Regions from separate parts of the Cutibacterium granulosum genome, predicted to be linked through region 3. Evidence: riboswitches for the same ligand, from Rfam matches in the RefSeq annotation. Region 3 holds a riboswitch; each other region holds the start of a gene.
The links. A riboswitch is a leader RNA that binds a small molecule or an ion and turns the genes downstream of it on or off. The one in region 3 is predicted to bind cobalamin.
Positions count from the first base shown of each region.

Region 1: linked by a shared signal. The riboswitch ahead of CKV91_RS04740 (ABC transporter substrate-binding protein) and the one ahead of CKV91_RS02375 (ABC transporter substrate-binding protein) in region 3 are both predicted to bind cobalamin.
Region 2: linked by a shared signal. The riboswitch ahead of CKV91_RS09200 (ABC transporter substrate-binding protein) and the one ahead of CKV91_RS02375 (ABC transporter substrate-binding protein) in region 3 are both predicted to bind cobalamin.

Region 1 covers NZ_LT906441.1:1,126,277-1,132,763, forward strand. The annotation lists gene CKV91_RS04725 (aminopeptidase P family protein) at 1-848, opposite strand, end outside; gene CKV91_RS04730 (zinc ribbon domain-containing protein) at 985-1,710, shown strand; RNA gene rnpB (RNase P RNA component class A) at 1,898-2,277, shown strand; cobalamin riboswitch at 2,475-2,659, shown strand; gene CKV91_RS04740 (ABC transporter substrate-binding protein) at 2,701-3,720, shown strand; gene CKV91_RS04745 (FecCD family ABC transporter permease) at 3,717-4,751, shown strand; gene CKV91_RS04750 (ABC transporter ATP-binding protein) at 4,748-5,542, shown strand; gene CKV91_RS04755 ((2Fe-2S) ferredoxin domain-containing protein) at 5,539-6,171, shown strand; gene CKV91_RS04760 (CstA-like transporter-associated (seleno)protein) at 6,194-6,409, opposite strand; gene CKV91_RS04765 (carbon starvation CstA family protein) at 6,406-6,487, opposite strand, start outside.
Region 2 covers NZ_LT906441.1:2,152,485-2,158,971, forward strand. The annotation lists gene CKV91_RS09190 (bifunctional ADP-dependent NAD(P)H-hydrate dehydratase/NAD(P)H-hydrate epimerase) at 1-1,174, opposite strand, end outside; gene CKV91_RS09195 (holo-ACP synthase) at 1,171-1,524, opposite strand; cobalamin riboswitch at 1,722-1,864, shown strand; gene CKV91_RS09200 (ABC transporter substrate-binding protein) at 1,905-2,957, shown strand; gene CKV91_RS09205 (FecCD family ABC transporter permease) at 2,960-3,973, shown strand; gene CKV91_RS09210 (ABC transporter ATP-binding protein) at 3,983-4,768, shown strand; gene CKV91_RS09215 (ABC transporter substrate-binding protein) at 4,804-5,820, shown strand; gene CKV91_RS09220 (ABC transporter substrate-binding protein) at 5,850-6,487, shown strand, end outside.
Region 3 covers NZ_LT906441.1:557,939-564,425, forward strand. The annotation lists gene CKV91_RS02365 (FecCD family ABC transporter permease) at 1-900, opposite strand, end outside; gene CKV91_RS02370 (ABC transporter substrate-binding protein) at 969-2,213, opposite strand; gene CKV91_RS02375 (ABC transporter substrate-binding protein) at 2,273-3,385, opposite strand; cobalamin riboswitch at 3,613-3,748, opposite strand; gene CKV91_RS02385 (transcriptional regulator) at 3,761-4,543, opposite strand; gene CKV91_RS09320 (hypothetical protein) at 4,885-5,037, shown strand; gene CKV91_RS02390 (6-phosphofructokinase) at 5,328-6,452, shown strand.

The DNA of each region.
Region 1 (6,487 bases), 570 kb from region 3:
CGGGCGTGCAGTCCGAAAATGCCTTCCATCCATCGCTCGCCGCGGCCGCGCCGCACGGCCTCGGGCATCTGACGGATCATGTCCTCGAATCCCACCTTCGACCTACGGCAGGCGTCGCGCAGCTGCTCGATCTCCCAGTCGTCCTTGCAGAATCGGGCGTCTGAGGTGAACTCGTCGAATGCCTCGTCGGCAGCTGCGTCGCCACGTCCAGAGGTGGTCTGACGGGCGACGTCGACCTTGTCGGTGATCGACGGATCGGCCTCCCGGATGACGCGCAGCGGCGCGGAACCGCCCGGGGCCGAACTGCTGAGGGCGGCATCCAGCTCGGCGATGTCACGGCACTGCAGGCCGGTCATCGTCGACATCTCCTCCAACGACTCGCGCTTTCCGACCCACATCTCGCCGTAGGTGGGATCGGCGTAGAACTCCCGATCGGTGCGCGGGGCGCGCGGTTTGAAGTACAGCACGTCGCGGGTGGTGGACCCGGTGGTGTCGATGACGAGCACCGCGTTGGGCTCCCGATCGGTGCCCAGCCCGGAGTAGTAGACGAACGTCGTGTGTGGACGAAACGGGAAGTCGCAGTCGTTGTTGCGACGCATGAGCACGCCAGCGGGGATGACGAGCACCTCGCCGGGGAACCTTGCGGCCAGGACGTCACGGTGCGTGCGCGCCGAGGGCACCGAGTCCAGGGGCTGTGGCATGGTGGAGTCGTAGGGCTGCCAGCCAGTGGGGATGAAGTCACGAAACGCCTGGGAGAACGGGGTCTGGCGTTTGGGGACCTTCTGCTCATCAGCGGCCTGGATCTGGGAACCGGCGGGCCTGCCGGAACGATCAGTCACATCAGTCATGGAAACTCTCGCCTCTCCGTCGAATGTGCGATGGGTGTCATTGTAATGAGCCGGGTCCAGCCGGATAGGCTGGCTCTCACAAGTTCAGCAGAGTCTGGTGGTCAAGCTCCCCGGGTTCACAGTTGCAGGAGGTAGCGTGAAGGCAGCACCGCAGGACCAGTGGAAACTTCTCGACCTGGCCGAGACCGACCGGCTCATCGCCCGTAGGCGTCATGATCGCAAGGTTCTTCCCCAACTCGCCGAGCTCAGGAAACTTGCTGGCTCGCGTCAGAGCCTCGCCGAGGATCTTGTCGCCAAGCAGACGGTCGTCTTCGACCTCAAGGCCGACCAGAAGCGCATCGAGGCAGACCTTGCCCCGGCGAGGGCCCGTCTGGAGCGCAACCAGGCCACGGTGGATGCCGGCCAGATCGATCACAAGGCACTGCGCGGTCTCACCGACGAGATCGAGCACCTCAAGCGGCGTATCGGTGATCTGGAGGATGCCGAGCTCGACATCATGCAGCGGGTCGAGGAGGCTGAAGCGGCTCAGGAGCAGGCCGACGAGGCCCGCAAGGCCCTTGACGGCCACATTCGCGAGGTGCTGGCTTCCCGGGACCATGACCTCTCCGAGATCGACGCCGAGCTCAAGCGTCTCGTCGCGCAGCGCACCGCCCAGGCCGGGGCGCTCCCGGCCGATCTGCTCAAGCTGTACCAGACTCTGCTGGAACGCACCGGGATGGGGGCCGGCAGGTTGGAGCATGGCGTGTGCAGTGCCTGCGGAATCGTCGCCAATCCTGGCGACCAACGCCGCTACGACCAGGCCCCGGCAGACGAGGTGCTGCGCTGTGAGGAGTGCGACCGCATCATGGTGCGTCCCCTGTGAGACGACATTTCCTTTGAGGAGTGGGGCTCTGAGTGGTGAATGGGATTCTGACCGGGCCGTGGTCCGAGGTGGGCCGGTCACGTTCCGGCGAAGGTGCTCGAGGTGGAGAGTGCCGGTTCCGCCAGGTGTGGTGTGCCCCATCGGCTGTCATGAAGCGATGCTCACGGGCTAGAATGGATGTTTGGACGAGCCACCCGGGGTGATCGCGGCAGACGATGATCTGTCGAGGAAAGTCCGGGCTCCACAGGGCAGGGTGGTGGGTAACGCCCACCCGGGGAGACCCGCGGGACAGTGCCACAGAAAACAAACTGCCGAGAAATCGGTGAGGGTGAAACGGTGAGGCAAGAGCTCACCGCGGCATCGGTGACGGTGTCGGCACGGCAAACCCCACCCGGAGCAAGGCCAAGAAGACCGTGAGGTCGCGGACGTGTTCGAGGGCTGCCCGCCCGAGCGCCCGGGTAGGCCGCGCAGCTGCAAGGCTGGAGGGCGTCGGCAACGACGTTCACAGATGGATGATCACCGGCCCCCATGGGGTCACAGAACCCGGCTTACAAGGGTGGCTCGTCCCTTTTTCAGTCAAGGACTTGTGGTGGGTTGATGGGTTCTGTGGTGCAGCAAAGCTTTTAGCGATGATGGGTGCTGAACGGTACAGAAAAAGACGAGACGTAGGTGTCACGTCTATAAGGACGTCTGCCATGAGGGTGTCGAAGGATTGGCTGAGTTGCGAAACAGGAAGAAGAATTTCTTTTCTGGGGCGTACACGGATTAGTATATGGCAGTCAGGTTGCTGGAGATTCTCCGGCGCAGGAATCCGGTGAGAGACCGGAGCTGACGCGCAGCGGTATGACTGATCCACCCGACTCGAGCCACTGGTGCCACTGGTACCGGGAAGGTGTCGGAAAACGGAGATGAGGTTGAGCCCGAAGACCACCTGACAACGTCCTGTCGGTTCCCCGGCCGCGAACGCCGGTCACAGAAAGCTGGCTTCTCATGCCCATGTGCTCATCCTTGTCACATCGCTTCGTCATGGGGTTGGTCGTGCCCGCCACTCTGCTCGCTGGCTGCGCAGGTGCTCCCGAAGATCCCGTTTCCAGCGAGCCATCCTCTGCGTCGGTGTCCCAACCGTCCGCAGATCGTGTGGAAGTCACCAACTGTGGTCAAAAGATCATTCTCGACAAACCTGCCACCAGGGCTGTAACTCTCAACCAAGGCGCCACGGAGGACGTCCTGGCCATCAATGGCGCATCAAATCTGGTTGGGACGGCCTACCTAGACGGCGAGATTCCTGCCAAGTGGCGAAAGTCCTATGATTCGGTCAAGGTGCTGGCCAAGGAGTATCCGTCCAAAGAGACCTTCTTGGCTGCCAAACCCGACCTTGCTCTTTCCTCTTTCTCCAGTGCCTTTACCGACAAGGCTGTCGGAACCCGGGATGAGCTCGCGAAGCAGGGAATCGCCACATACATCAGTCCCTTCGGATGTCCCAAAGGCACTAAGTCGGCCGAGACGACGTGGGGCAATGTCTGGAAGGAAATGCGCGAGGTCGGATCCCTCATCGGGGCTCGGGACGGCGCCGACACTGCGATCACCAAGCAGCATGAGTACCTGCGGGACGTGACTACACACAAGCACGGTACCGGAACCTCGATCGTGTGGTTCGATTCTGGGGACAAGACCCCGTTCATCGGTGCCGGTAACGGTGGTCCACAGCTGCTCATGGATGCCGTGGGAGCCAAGAATGTCTTTGCGGACGTCGATGGCGGATGGGCCGATGGTTCCTGGGAAAAGATTGTGGCCTCCGATCCGGACGTCATCGTCGTTGCCGATGCCAAATGGTCCACCGCGAAGGACAAGATCGCTTATCTCAAGGGCGATCCGGTTCTCAAGCAGATGAGAGCTGTCAAGGAGAACAAGTTCGTAACGGTGCCATTCTCCCAAAGTACCCCGGGTGCCGAGCTGATCGACGGTGCCAAGACTCTTAACGATGGTTTGGCAGAGATCGCTGGGAAATGATCCGCTCACGTAACTGGTTGTTGGCTGCCTTTCTTGGTACTGCCCTCGTTGCCAGTGCCTTGGTCGTACTGGGAGTTGGGGCAGTCCATGTGCCGGTTCACGATGTGATTCGGGTGGTTGCTCGACGATTTCGACTCATCAATGGCTCTGATGTCACCGTCCTTGACGATCGGATTGTCTGGCAGTTGCGCGCCCCGCGCGTCATCGGATCGATGGCCGTCGGCGCTTTGCTGGCGATGTGCGGCGCGGTACTGCAGACCCTGACCGGTAATGACCTGGCCGACCCCTATCTGCTCGGCATCTCCAGTGGAGCCTCGGTAGGTGCGGTCTTCATCCTCATCATCGGAATCTCCAGCACTCTGGGGCAGTCCGTCCTCATGACACTGGCCTCCTTCGGCGGGGCGGTCGGGGCCCTGGTCATGGTGCTGGCCATGGCCACTGGCAAGTCCGGGGAGTTACCCGCCAGCCGGACCATCCTGGCCGGGGTGGCCGTCGGACAGTTGTGCGGCGCGGCGGTGTCCATGATGATCATGGTGTGTGGTGAGTCGAACGCAGCTCGATCAGCCCTGTCGTGGACCCTCGGGTCGTTCACCGGTGTGAGATGGGGATCGACGATCACCCTGGCCGTCGCCACCGTTCCGGCCCTCATCGCCGGGATGGCATTGTGCCACACCCTTGACGCCTTCGCTTTCGGTGACGTCAGCGCGATGTCCCTGGGAGTACCGGTCAACACCGTGCGCTGGATGATCATGGTTGGCACCGCCCTGCTGACCGCTCTCAGCGTGGCCTTCGTCGGCCCCATCGGATTCGTCGGGCTGACGGTCCCACACATCGTGAGGTTCTGGACCGGGCCGCGACACGCCCGGCTGCTACCGGTGTCGGCCCTCGTCGGGGCCCTGCTCATGGTGTGGTCCGACACCGCAGCGAGGTGCTTGCGCCCTGACACCGAGATTCCCGTCGGGGCCATCACTGCGGCCGTCGGAGCCCCGGTGCTGGTCGTCCTGCTGCGTCGACAGGCGTCTCGATCATGAGTGCCGGGACAGCAGCAACGTTGCGAGCTGAGGATCTTGGTTGGACGGTCGACGGGACGACGATCTTGTCCGGGGTCGACGTGGAGATTCGGCCAAAGGTCATGACGATGGTCATCGGGCTGAACGGATCCGGGAAGACGACCCTGTTGCACCTGCTGGCCGGGTTGCGGAAGCCCAGCGCGGGGCGGGTGTGGTTGGGGGAGCGTGATCTCTCCGGGATCGGGGCCAAGGAGCGCTCCCGGGTGATGGCCCTTCTCGAGCAGAGTCCTTCGGCTCACGTGGAACTGACGGTGCGTGACGTCGTCCAGCTCGGACGCATTCCCCATCTGGGAGGCTGGGGGATCGGCAATCTCAGTCGCCGAAGAGGGCGTGACGGAGATGCCGTCGAGAACGCGATGGCGTCAACCGGAGTTGCTGATCTTGCTGACCGGGCATGGTCGTCCCTCTCGGGAGGGGAGAGGCAGCGTGTTCAGTTGGCCCGAGCTCTCGCCCAGGATCCTGAGATCCTGCTCCTGGACGAACCCACGAATCATCTCGACCTGCGTCACCAGATTGACCTGTTGGAGAGAGTGCGTGGTCTTGGTCTGACAACGGTGACCGTCATCCATGATCTTGACCTGGCCGCCGCCTACGCGGATGACCTCGTCGTGCTGGACTCGGGCCGGATGGTCGCAGCAGGGTCGGCCTCCGAGGTACTGACTCCTGACCTCGTCCGTGAACATTTCGGAGTCGACGGCGAGGTTTGGTCAGATTTCAGACGTGGATTCACCTGGCGGGGATTGCAGCCATGACGACGCGCATCGCGGTCTCGCTGCGCTGGGAGGATTCCTCTGACGCGGTCAGCGCAGAAGCAGTGGCCCGTCACGTGGATGCCGACCGGAACGCATGTCTGCAGGGTCCTGGACCGGCGCTCGTAGATGTCCTCGACGCCGCTGACGACGACCGGGTCGAGCTCGTCGGATGGAGTTGCGATGACGGACCGGTGCCGCTGTCCTGGCTTCGTCGCGTCGCCGGCCAGTGGGTCCGTGTCCATGAGAACGGACCCACCGTCGTCGTGCATGTCGGGGTTGTACGTCCCGACCAGGAGTTTGCCGGCGAGTGGCGAACCGTGACCGGGGCCGAAGCGCCGTTGCACAACCCTGCCTGGCGGGAATTCCCCTCCTTCCGACACCATCTGCTCACCTGTCGAGGACCTCGCTGCAGCGCAGTCGGCGCCGCAGACCTGCATGCACGCCTGCAGGCGAAGCTGGCCCAGTCACACGCCTTGGACACAGAGGTTCTCGTCACGGTGACGGGGTGCATGTATCCGTGCAACCACGCCCCACTCATCGTGGTCTGGCCGGACGGCAAGTGCATTCAGTTGACCGAGGACAACCTTGACCGCATCGTGTCAGAACTGACCGGGCCATCCCGTCAGTGACGGGAAGGCCCGGTGGTAAGGATCAGCAGCATCGTGCCTGGGGGTTGCGGTCCTGACGGTCGCACTGGTCGCGCCAGAACGCCTTCTCCGGCATCGGCTCATGACCCGTGCGTCGACACCACTCGAGGTAGTTGTCGTAGGCGTCAGCTTCCGTGACCCCGCGCACCCACCACCGCAGTGACGACCACCATCGTCGCCACAGTGGATCGGTGGGCAGATGCCGTGGTGCGGCGCTCACGCGTGTTCCTTGTGAACGTGCTCCAGGTCAAGCTCGGGATGGGTCTCGTAGAACTCGTCCCACTCGTCCTGAAGATCT
Region 2 (6,487 bases), 580 kb from region 3:
CCTTGAGCAGGACGGTGGCGCCGAATCGTCGCGCCGCCTCCGCGGCCGACTCGCGCGGGTTCTCACGCACCTCGTCGCGGTCGACACCGAGCATGCGCGCCAGCTCACCGGCATGTGGGGTGAGCAGGCAGCCGTCCGGGAGCTCAGCGGGCAGCAGGGACAGGGCGTCGGCGTCGATGACCATCGGTACGCCGTCGACACAGCGTTGCTGGAGACGGCGTCCATTTGCAGCTGGGTCGTCCTGCCCCCAGCCGGAGCCGACCACCCAGGCCTGCACCCGGCCGTCGGCAAGAACGACCGACGGCATGGCAGCGAGCACCAGGTCCGCCGGACGTCGTGGTCCGACGTAGCGAACCATGCCGGCCCCCGTGCGCAGCGCTCCCAGCGTGCCGAGCAACGCTGCTCCCGGGTACTGGGAGGACCCAGTGTCCATCCCGACGACACCGCGGGAGTACTTGTCGTCTCCCGGGTCCGGGACCGGCCAGAGCCGGGCGAGGTCGTCCTCGTCGACCACACTCGTCCAACCGTCAGCACACTTCGGGACGCCATCACTGCCACCGGGCTCGACGCCGATGTCGACCACGTCGACCCGTCCGCACCGCTCAGCGGCGGGTGGGGCAACATGGCACCACTTGCGTGCCGCGAAGGTCACGGTGACATCGGCTCGTAGCGAGGTCGTGACGGCCCCGGAATTGGCGTCCAGGCCAGAGGGCAGATCGACAGCGAGCCAGCTCGCAGCGGAAAGCTGCTCCCCCAGCCTCGCAAGATCGTCCGGGATGCCAGGGCGTCCGCCAATCCCCAGGACGGCGTCGATGACGAGGTCTGGTACCACCTGGCCAGCCTGCTCCATCGTCACCACCTCACACCCCGCTCGTAGGGCGACCTGCCAACCAGCGGCATGTGGTGTGCCCAGCACCGGACAGACCCGTACATGGCATCCCTCGTCGGCGAGCTCGGCCGCGGCCAGCAGACCGTCTCCCCCGTTGTTGCCGCCTCCCACGAGCACCAGCACTGAACCGCCTCGCACCCCGCACCCCAGATCGGCGAGCATGCCCCGTGCCTGCGCGGCGACCTGCCCTGCAGCCACAGCCATGAGATCGGTACCGGGATGCGCATCGAAAAGCTTCTGTTCGGCAGCGCGCATCGCGGCCGCCGTGCACACGTACTGAGTCATTGCACCTCACAGATGACGAATGCCACGGCGAGTGCCCCGTCGTGGCTGAGGGACAGGTGAATGTCGGTGACACCGCGCTCCTGCACCGTCCTGGCAGATCCTCCGGTGAGATGCAGACGCGGCTTGCCGGACTGCTCGACGACAACCTCCACCTCGCGCCAACGCAACCCGTCCGGCCCACCAAGCGCTTTGGCAAGGGCTTCCTTGGCGGCGAACCTGGCCGCCTGGGAGCGCTTCGGCAGACTGCCCTCGGCAGGGGTGAGCACCTTCTGCACCAACCCCGGGTGGCGGGCCAGCGCGTCCTCCCACCGTTGCAGGTCGCAGACGTCCACGCCGATGCCGACAATCATGTGGTCAGCCTAGCCGCCCGAGACTAGGCTGCTTCGGCGGGCTCGTGCTGACGTCATGACGAGTCTCGCCCCGCCCCCACTGGCATGCAGCCTCAGCTTCCGTTTCGAGGCAAGGAAGGCACTGAGGAGACCCGAGAGCTGTTCAGCCATGCGTGGAATTCCGCCCACGATCTCGTTATGCTGAGCCCAAAACCATACGGGAACTCCGGTGCGAGTCCGGGGCTGTTCCCGCAACTGTGACCAGCGAGCCACTTCTCCTCGTCGCCCGACGAGACACGTCACGGCCTTTTCCGGGGCTGGAAGGCAGAGAACGCGCAACGACCTGGGAGCCAGGACACCGTGTGGCTACCCTCCGGTCACCAGGTGCGAGGAGACACCACATGCACATCACTCGTGATGCCCATTTCCGTCATGGGCACAGCACACCATTGCTCGCGACGACCGCCGTCGGACTCGTCGGTGCCATGCTGCTCACCGGCTGCGGTTCCCACGGCGAGGACTCATCCGGGGCCGGCAGCCCGTCAGCCACGGCATCCGCCTCGGCATTCTCCTCACCGGTGAAGGTGAAAAGCTGTGACGAGACCCTCACCTTCGACACGCCGCCCAAGCGGGTCATCCTCATGGGAGACACCGACGCATCGATCTTGGTGAAGCTGGGCGTCATGGACTCGATCACCGGTCGGGCCGGGGAGGTCATGGCCGACGGCTACGACGCCGACACCCTGAAGAAGATCACGGACGTGCCCACGATCACCTCCTCCGAGCTGGACACCGGTGGCGCCAAGCTCGCCACCGAGACGATCCTCGACCAGCATGCCGACCTCGTCATCGGCTATGACGAAGGTCTGGACCGTGCCGCTCTGCGCAAGGCTGGGGTCAAGGTGTACGCCCCCGACACGTTCTGCCCGCACGGCACCGGGACCGATCACGCGAGTTTCGACCTCGTCACCAAGGAGGTCAGCAAGGTCGGTGACATCTTCGGCGTCCCCGACAAGGCCAGGACCCTCAACGACGAACTCACCGGGCAGGTGAAGGACCTCACCTCCCAGGCCAGCAAGGACTCACAGCACAGCGCCGCCGCTCTGTGGGTGGAGCCCGGCAACAGCGGGTTCTACACCTACGGCACCTCGAGCATGGTGCAGCCGATCCTCGAGGCCAACGGCCTGCGCAACGTCTACGACGGCGAGAGGAAACGCGTCTTCGACGCGACGATGGAGGACGTCCTCAACCGGGATCCAGAATGGATCGTCCTGCTCGCCCAGGAGGGCGACATCGCCAAGACCAAACCAGCATTCCTCAAGTACAAGGGCGCTTCGCAGCTGCAGGCCGTGAGGAAGAACCAGGTCGTCGTCATCCCATTCTCGCTGACGGATCCGCCCACCCCACAGTCCATCAAGGGAGCCGTGGAACTGAACAAGCTCCTCAAGAAGTGATCATGCGGCACACACGCATCAGGACCATCCTGCTCGTCGTGCTGCTCGTCCTCACCCCGGTGGGAAGCATCGCCTTCGGCGCGGCCTCGGTGCCCTGGGACCAGGTCATCGGCGTGCTGGCCGACCATCTGGGGTTGCACCCGCAGGTGACCTGGGACGGCATCACCGACGCCATCGTCTGGCAGAACCGTATGCCTCGCATCATCGCCGGGATCGGCGTGGGGGCTGCACTCGGAGTGGCCGGGGTCGCCCTGCAGGCGATCGTGCGCAACCCGCTGGCCGAACCCTACGTGTTGGGAGTGAGCTCGGGGGCGTCGACGGGCGCTGCGGCGGCGATGGTCCTCATCGGCATGTCGAGCCCACTGGGGGTGGCCAGCCTGGCCTTCGTCGGTGCCCTGGTGGCCACCACCCTGGTGCTGGGAGTGGGCGGTCGACGCGGCAGCTCAGCCCTCACCCTGGTGCTGGCCGGTATCGCGGTCGGGTTCATCTTCCAGGCCGTGACGAATCTCATCATCTTCTCCGCGGACTCCCCGGAGACGGCACGCTCGGTGATGTTCTGGATGCTGGGGTCCCTGGCCAAGGTGAGTTGGACCCAGAGCATCTGGCTGGTGGGCATTGCTGCGGTGCTCATGGCGCTGTTGTGGTTGTGCGCCCCCTGGCTCGATGCCCTGGCCAGCGGTGATCAGACCTCGATGGCGGTGGGGATCAACCCCCAGGTGATTCGGCTCGTCATCCTCGTTCCGGTCTCGGCAGCCGTGGGGGCGGTGGTGTCGATGGCTGGTGGGATTGGCTTCGTCGGCCTCATCATCCCGCACCTCATGCGCTCCTTCACCGGGTACGGGCACCGAACCCTCGTCATCTCGTCGGGGCTGGCCGGCGCCATCTTCCTGGTGTGGGCCGACACGGTGTCCCGGACGATGTTCGCCCCCTCCGAACTACCCATCGGCATCATCACCGGACTGCTGGGGGCGCCGTTCCTCCTGGTGCTCGTCAACCGGATGAATCCGGCGCGGTGAGGAGGAGCCATGATTGACGTACATTCCCTGGTGATCCGCCGTGGCAACCGGGTGGTGGTCGACGAGGTGGATCTGTCCGCCGGAGACGGCAGCACCATCGGTGTCGTCGGACCCAATGGGGCAGGCAAGTCCACCCTCGTCCAGGCCATGTACCGCGCCCTACCGGCTGCCAGTGGTGAGGTGCTCATCGACAGTTCGGACGTCACCAGCCTCTCCAGGCGGGCCATTGCCCGAGCAGTGGCCGTCGTCTCCCAGGAACGTGACGAGGGTCTGCCGCTCACGGTACGCGACGCCGTGGGGTTGGGACGGCTCTCGCACCGCTCCCTGGCTGGTTATGGGGACGCCGAGGATCGCAGCATGGTGGACGCAGCGCTGGCTCGCGTCGACATAACGTATCTGGCCGATCGGCTCATCACCCAGTTGTCCGGCGGTGAACGGCAGCGTGCGCTCATCGCTCGGGCCATCGCCCAGGACACCGACCATCTGCTGCTCGACGAGCCCACCAACCACCTCGACATCCGGCACCAGTTCGAGCTGCTCGCCCTGGTGGCGACCATTCCGGCGACGACGGTCATCGTCCTGCACGATCTCAACCTGGCCGCCCGATGCTGCGACAAGCTCATCCTGCTCGATCACGGCCGTCTGGTGGCCTCCGGCCCCACCCAACAGGTGCTCGACCCCGAGCTCATCTCACAGGTCTACGGGGTGCAGGTGCACCGCATCGACCATGCCGGGCAGCCCCGGCTCCTCTTCGATCCCCTTGACAGCACAGCAGCTGACCATTCGAGACGCTGAACCACCACGGCGTCGACCGCCCCACAGGAGGCACCATGAAAACCCACCCACTCATTGCCGGCCTCACCCTCGCCCTGGCGAGCACACTGTGCCTCACCGGCTGTTCCACGTCGGCACACGAAGACGATGCCCAGTCGAGTTCGACGGCCACCACGGCACAACCGTCCGCCTATCCGGCAACAGTGATGAGCTGCACCGAGAAGCTCACCTTCACCGAGGCACCGAAAAGGGTCCTCATTCTCGGTGACACCAATGCACCCACATTGTCCATGCTCGACCTGCTGGACAGGGTGACTATGCGCACCGGAAAGATCGACACCACCGGTTACGACGTCAACACCGCAACCAAACTCATGTCCCTGCCCGAGATGAAGAGTGGTACCACAACTTTGGGTGGAGGGGCGAGCGTCGCCACCGAGAGCATCCTGGACGCCCACATCGACCTCGTCATCGGCTACGACCGAGGAGTCGACCGCAAGGCCCTGGCCAAGGCAGGGGTCAAGGTCTATGCACCAGACGCCTACTGCTATGACAAGAAACCAGTCGACCATGCTGATTTCAGCCTGGTGACTCAGGAGGTGACGAAGACAGCTGCCATCTTCGGAGTACCGAAGCGAGCCGTTACCCTGAACAAAGCCCTGAAGAAGCAGGCCGCTGATTTGCCGAAACATGCCGGCGGCAAGGGTGCCAGCGCTGCCGCCCTGTGGCTGTCATCCGACGGATCGAGCATGTACTCCTACGGACGCTCGAGCATGGTCCAAGCCATCTTCGATGTCAACGACCTGAAGAACGCCTACGCAGACAACCGTACCCGAGTGTTCGACATCAGCATGGAGGACCTCCTCAAACGCAACCCGGACTGGATACTGCTGCTGAACAACGCGTACAACACCGACGACATCACCAAGACCTTCACACGCGCCAAAGGCGCCTCACAGCTCAGGGCAGTGCAGAACGGTCACGTCATCACCATGCCCTACTCCCTCACCGACTCAGCCTCCCCCATGTCGATCCAGGGAGCCCAGGAAGTCGCCAAACTCATCAACAAGTGAGCCGCCACCCCTCGCGAACAGGAGACACCATGAAACCCCACCCACTCGTTGCCGGCCTCACCCTCGCCCTGGCGAGCACACTGTGCCTCACCGGCTGCGGCACGTCACACCAGGAGAAGTCCGGGGCAGATCCGTCGCCTGCGGCGGCATCCGCAGGCTCCGGATACCCATCGACGGTGATGAGCTGTGCGGAGAAGCTCACCTTCACCGAACCACCGAAAAGGGTCCTCCTCCTCGGTGACACGGACGCCTCCGTACTGACAACGCTTGACGTGCTGGACAAGGTGGCCATGCGGACTGGAAGACTTGACACCACCGGCTACGACATCACCACCGCCACCAAGCTCAAGGCCATACCCCAAATGGAGAGCGGCACCAACGCCACGGGAGGGGCGAGCGTCGCCACCGAGAGCATCCTGGACGCCCACATCGACCTCGTCATCGGCTACGACCGAGGAGTCGACCGCAAGGCCCTGGCCAAGGCGGGGGTGAAGCTCTACTCCCCCGACGCCTACTGTGACGACCAGACCCCGGTGAACCATGCCGACTTCGGCCTGGTGACCAAGGAGGTGACGAAGGTGGGCGCCATCTTCGGGGTGCCGGAACGAGCCGCCACCTTGAACAAGGCCCTGAAGGAACAAGCTACCGATCTCAAGAAACACGCCAA
Region 3 (6,487 bases):
GCTCGCCACCAGCAGGGTGCGCACCACCTTGAGGTTCATTCCCATCGTCTGGGCGTAGCGTTCTCCCAACAACAAGGCGTTGAGCGGCTTGGCGAGCAGCAGACTGGCCAGGATCATGACGATCATGATCGGCACCATGGCTCGCAGGTTCTGCCACGTCACGCCGTGGTAGCTGCCGAACTGCCAGCGGGTGTACTGGGCGATGAGCTCCGGGCTGGCCCGCGACAACAGCACGGTGACCCCTGACGAGACGAAGTACCCGATCATGACGCCGAGCAGCAGCAGGATCGTCGAGGAGTGGATGAACCGGCCGGCCAGCATGACGATGAGCAGGACGACGGCTGCCCCCAGTGCCGCGGCGACCATGACCAACAGGTCCGGCCCGATTCCCAGCCCGGAGGCGAAGCTGGCCGCCCCCGCCGATGCCGAGGTGGACAGCACCACCAGGGCAACGCCCAGACTGGCACCCGAGGAGATACCCAGCACGTATGGGTCGGCCAGTGGGTTGCGGAACAGGGTCTGCATCTCCAGCCCGGACACTCCCAGCGCCGCCCCGACGAGCAGGGCGGTGATGGTACGAGGCTCGCGGACGTCGCGGATGATCGTCATCGAGACTGGGTCGACGTCGGTGCCACCGGTGAGGATCGTCATGACGTCACCCAGCGGGATGTTCACCGATCCCAGCGCCAGGCCGGCCAGGGTGACGGCGAGGAGGATCGTTGCGAGGATCGTGAAACGCACCGGCAGTGGCAGCCCGCGTCGTCCCTGCGTCTGGCGGCTCCGCACATCCCGGTGATCCCGCACGTCCCGACCCCGCCCATCCTGACCTCGTACGTCCCGGCCCGGTGCCTCTCGGTTCTGTGGCGTCTCCTGGTGGCTGTTCCACCAGGTGCCCCTGATCCGCTCGCCGTGTGTCTCGTGACGTCCGTGCCTCCCGCGACGGCCCGGCACTTGATCCTGAGTCGCAGTCACTTCGCGGTGGCCTTGCGGTAGAAGTAGAACTGGTGATCGGCATCCAGCTCAGGGTGCAGGATCGCCGTCAGATCCGCCAGGACGAGGTCGGGGCGCACGACCCCGGTCTGCCAGTAGTCGTTGCCGTGCTTCGGGTCGGCTCGCAGGGTGGCGTCCCAGACGTTGCCGTTGTCGAGGGCCTTGAGCGACTTCAGACGTGGGTCGGCCTTGAGGATCTCCGGGATGGACGACTTCTCCGGCCCGTCGATCCAGAAGTCGGCATCGTGGGCCTTCTTGATGATGGCCTCGGTGTCCAGCTTCCTGGATGCCACCCCGTGAAGGTCCTTGAACACGTACTCACCGCCTGCGTCGCGCAGGAATTGGATGGAGTAGTTCTCGTTGGGCTTGATGTACCAGACGCCCTTGTACTGCGATCCGTGGAGCACGGTCGGTCGTGTCGTCACCGTGGCGGCGCGTTTCGCGGTCGCATGGTACTTCTCGGCGATCTCGTCGTACTTCTGGTTCGCCGTCTTCTCGGCATTGACGAACAGCGAGTCGTACTTGATCCATTCGGCACGCCCCAGCGGGGTGCTCTCGAGGAAGTTCGGCTCGGCGACGACCGGGATGCCCATCTCCTTGATCTTGTCGATCTTGCTGGTGTTGTCGCTGCCACTGACGAGGTTGAAGATGAACAGGTCCGGGCGCAGCGCCGCCAGCTTCTCTGTGTTGATCTCGGTGGCGTTGTCACCTGCCGCGAAACTGGCGACCTTGTGGTCCTTGAGGGCCTGACGGGTGTTCGAATTCCCCACCCTGTCGACGTTGACCATGCCAGCCACGGAGTCCAGCTTTCCCAACATCTGGAACTTCATCGGCAGGGTCGTCGAACCCAGCGCCACCTTGGTGGTGGGGATGGTGATCTTCTGCGCCCTGGCGAGGTCACCGTCCAGCTTCGGCTGCGGGGCGCCACACTGCACCAGGACGTACTGCACGGGTTTCTTCGCGGTGTTCGACGGGTGCTTGAGCGTCACCACCTTGTACGACTTGTGGTACGACACGGTGATGTCGCGGGCGTCGCGGAAGGTGGCCTTGTCGGTGAAGTAGTCCTTCGAGGAGTCGAAGTCCTTGATGCAGCCCTGCTGGGAGGACGTGCTGGACGGCGTGTCCGCCGAGGAATCCGATTTCTCGGAGCGTGAGCACCCGGCGAGGGTGGCGATGCACATGGCGATGGCGGCTAGGCCCGCCACCAGACGATTGATGGACATGGTTGCTCCCAAGTGGAGGTGAAGGGATGGCGGTGCGGCGAACATCGCCGCTGAGAGGGTCAGCTGAGCTTGGTGTAGTAGTACGGCGTGTACCCCTTCATGAGGTCAGGGTGGAAGATGTACGTGAGGTCGGCCAGCACGACGTCGGGTTGGACGGTCCCGGACTGCCAGAAGTCGTTCCCGGTGTCTGGGGCAGTGCGCTTGCTGGGGTTCCAGACGTTGCCGTGCTGGAAGGCCGACAGGTTCGCGTAGCGCGGGTTCTGCTTGAGGGCGTCGTCCTTGCCGTGCCACGTCGTCATGGACATGTAGTTGCCGTTGAGCCAGAAATCGGCCTTGGAGCCGTACTTGAAGACGACCTCGGCGTCGGTCGGGGTGGCTCCGCTGCCCTTGACGGCCTGGGACATGGCGTCGGTGGCTCCGGCGTCGGTCATGAACCTGATCATGTAGGAGTCGGTTCCCGGGACGTACCACTGCCCCTTGGTCTCCTGGCCGACGAGCACGCTGGGCTTGTCGGTGGCGTTCCTGGCCTTCTTCGCCACCTCGGTGTAGCGCTTGGTGATGCCGTCGAAGTTCTTCGTGGCGGCGCCCTCCTTGTTGAGGAGGATGCCGTAGGTCTTCATCCACTCGGCTCGGGCCAGCGGGGTGGACTCGAGATAGTCGAGGTCCTGCAGCACCGGGATGCCGGCGGACTGCACCTGCTTGAACTCCTTCACCTCTGAGCTGGCGGCCAGCACGGCGTCGGGTTTGAGGGAGATGAGCTTCTCCGTGTCGATCTGCATCCGACTTGACCCGTAGCTGGGCGTGTTGCGGGCCTCGAGGGCGTCTCGTGCCGGTCCGCGGTAGATCTGTTCGAGCTGGTTGACGCCGACGACTGCGTCCAAGGACCCCAGGGTGTGGAGGACCGGGATCTGGGTGGTGGAGGAGGCGGCGATCCGTTTGACCGGGACGTCGATGATCGGGGCCTTGGCGAGCTCACCGGTGAGCGTTGGTCTGGGGGCACCGCACTGCAGTAACACGAAGGTCTGCGCCGGTTTGTCCTGCTTGCCGAGGGTGAGGACCTTGTAGGACTTGTGATAGCTGACGTGGACGTTCCTGGCCCCGGTGAAGGTGACCTTGTCACCGAAGTAGTCCTTGTCCTTGTCGAACTCCCCGGACTTGATGCACCCGGACATGTTGGCACCGGTGCCAGCTGATGGGGTGGTCGTCGAGGCGCTCGGGGAGGTGGAGCCGTCCTTCGTGCCCGAGCAGCCCGTCAGGGCCAGGGAAGGTACGACGAGAAGGGTGAGAAGGACCGAGACACGTCTCGGCAGTGGAGTACCCATGAAGTCTCCTGCAGTCGTGTCGCAGGACCCGCTGGGGCACACCCGGTGTGCTCGGCAGACTCCTACGGCGAGAGTCGGTGAATGCCACTTCGCAGGGAGGCGACCGGACTGAGCTGGAGGGCATCACCGTTGCGCGACAGTGTCGGACTTGCACCGACTTCGCTCGCTGCGGAGTACCTCGGGCCGAGTCCGACCCGGGACACGCACAAAATAGCATGTCTGGTGTCAATCCCTGTGCTGGGGCTGCAATGTGCCAATCCGAGCCCACGGCCGGTCGTCGCTCACATGTGTGCGCAGCTCGCCGACGTCTTCTGGTGCGCAGGCAAGCACGATGCAGGTCGACGGTCCGCCGGATTTCGTGAGATCGAGATCGGTCCTGCCGGGATCGAACCGCAGTCCTGCGGTGGCGGCGATTTGATCGGCCTCCCAGGCGATTCCGTGCGACCCCACCGGTACACAGTCGTGCACCAGGCCCGAGCCCAGCAGCGCACGCACCTCGTCCAGGGTGACGATCTCGCGCCGACCGGGGCATACCTCGTCATCCGGCGCCGAGATCGGGGAACCGACGCATACGAGCACGTCGGCTTCCTGCCCCTGTGCCGTTGCTGTCGGGGCCTCGCCGGGACCCGGTGTGCCAGGGGCTCTGCCCGGTCGTACCCCGATGATCGTCACCCCGATCCCGGTCTGGGTGGTGATGACGTTGTCCTCCGTCGATCCGGTGACGGCCTGGGGGTCGATCCCCGTGGCGACCGCGCACCGCTGGAACTCCTCGATCATTGGCTGGGCCGAGGCGGCGTCCTGACACAGGGTGTTGACGAGGACCATCGGTTGGGCTCCCCCACACAGTATCTCCAGCAGTGGTACTCGCGCGGCCAGGTGGGCACACCACGTCGGATCGGCAGGGTAGGAGTCCCCGGGCCGTGAGCCTATGCCCCCGACTGCGTCACAGGCGATGACCAGGCGCCCAGCCGGTACGTCGGCGAGCAGCAGGTCGCGCAGCCGAGACACCTGGGTGTCGGCATGGAGGCTCCCGGTGCTGTTTCGGGGGACGGCGGTGGGGGCGTGACGCTGAACCTCGCCTGGTTCGTGCGGCGCGGCTGATGGTTCATGAGGTACGGCTGGGCTGGGACTGCGCACCATGCCATTCAATCGCGTGTGGGAGGGTTGCGTGGGTGAGGGTTGAGCGAACACTGTTCGCCTCGGTGAGCCAGATGCCGGGCTGGAGCAGAATTGCCCTGGAGTCACTCGCTGGGGCCACCCGTCGTCGGATGCGTAGCATTCGGCTTGGTTGCTTCAGCACACGTGACGTCTGACGGTGCAACACTGGGTGGTACAGACAGGGGGTAGGTGTGAAGGCACGACTGGTGGTGACGGCAGCGCTCGTGGCGGGTGTCATCGTTGCGGAACGTCTCGCGACGGCCAGACATCATCGACACGTTCAGGTGCGGCGGATCGCCTTGGAGGGGATCGACGGGTTGGCAGGGCGCCAGCGTCCTTGCTGATGAGGCGCACATGTGAGTCAGCGATACATGCTGACCCCCGGGCACGTCTGTACCCTGCCTGTCACGGTGTCCTGCCTGTCAACGGTGCTGGGGCTGGTCGGGATCGATGTTGCGGCCGACCCCTCGTCCACGTCGTGATGCCAGGATTTTCGCCTGCACCCGTGCATCCTGCATTCCTGAGATTTCTTCGTCTGTGCGACGTCTCCCGCACACCCGGGGTGTGCGTCCCTGCCATGTCATCTGCGAACATGGTGTGAGACGACCGATGGTGTGAGCGACCGGGAGGAAGCATGGGAAACCACAAGAGAGTCGGCATTCTCACCGCCGGGGGAGACTGCCCCGGCCTCAACGCAGCAATCCGTGGCTTCGGCAAGGCGGCCATCCGCGAGTACGGCATGGAACTCGTCGGCTTCCATGACGGATTCCTGGGCCTGGCGCAGAACCGTTACGTCGACCTCACCCAACGCGACCTCTCCGGCATTCTCACCGTGGGCGGGACGATCCTGGGAACCAGCCGTGACAAGGTCAATCGCATGATCGTCAATGGCGAGGAGACGGACATGGTGCCGACCATCGTCGACAACTACGACAAGCTCGGCCTGGACGCCCTGGTGACACTTGGTGGTGGGGGAACCTCCAAGAACGCCTACAAACTGCACAAGGCCGGTCTCAACGTCATCCACCTGCCCAAGACCATCGACAACGACATCGTCGGCACCGACGACTCGTTCGGCTTCTCCACCGCCCTGGAGGTGGCCACCGACGCCATCGACCGGCTGCACTCCACCGCTCACTCCCACCACCGGATCATCCTGGCCGAGGTCATGGGGCACCGGGCCGGTTGGCTGGCCCTGGGATCGGGCATCGCCGGTGGGGCAGACATCATCCTGCTGCCCGAGGTGCCCTACAAGCTTGAGTCGATTGCCGAGGCCGTGGAGAGGAGACGCAGCCAGGGACTCAACTTCTCGGTCATCGCCGTGGCCGAGGGGGCGCGCGACGTCTCGGACGCCATGGCCCTGCGGGGTGCTCGTGCCCTCGTGGACAACTCCAGTGCCAAGACCAAACCGGCGGCCAAACGCGCCAAGCGCGACCTGGAGGCCTCCATGCGCGACAACACCATCAAGCTCGCCTCCGAGCTGGAGGAGGCCACCGGCCTGGAGTCTCGGGTGTCGATCCTGGGCTACGTCCAGCGCGGTGGCACGCCGTGCTCCCACGACCGACTGCTCGCCACCCGGCTGGGCACGATGGGTGCCCGCATGGTGCAGGAGGGAAACTTCGGCATCATGGTGGCCGCCAAGGGTTCCGGCACCGACACCGTCGCCCTCAAGGAGATGGCCGGCAAGGTGAAGTACGTGCCGGCGGACCACCCGTGGGTGGAAGCCGCCCGTGAAGTGGGTACCAGCCTCGGCGACTGAGCCACGAGGTGACGGCTCTGCCCGGCCTGGTGGGC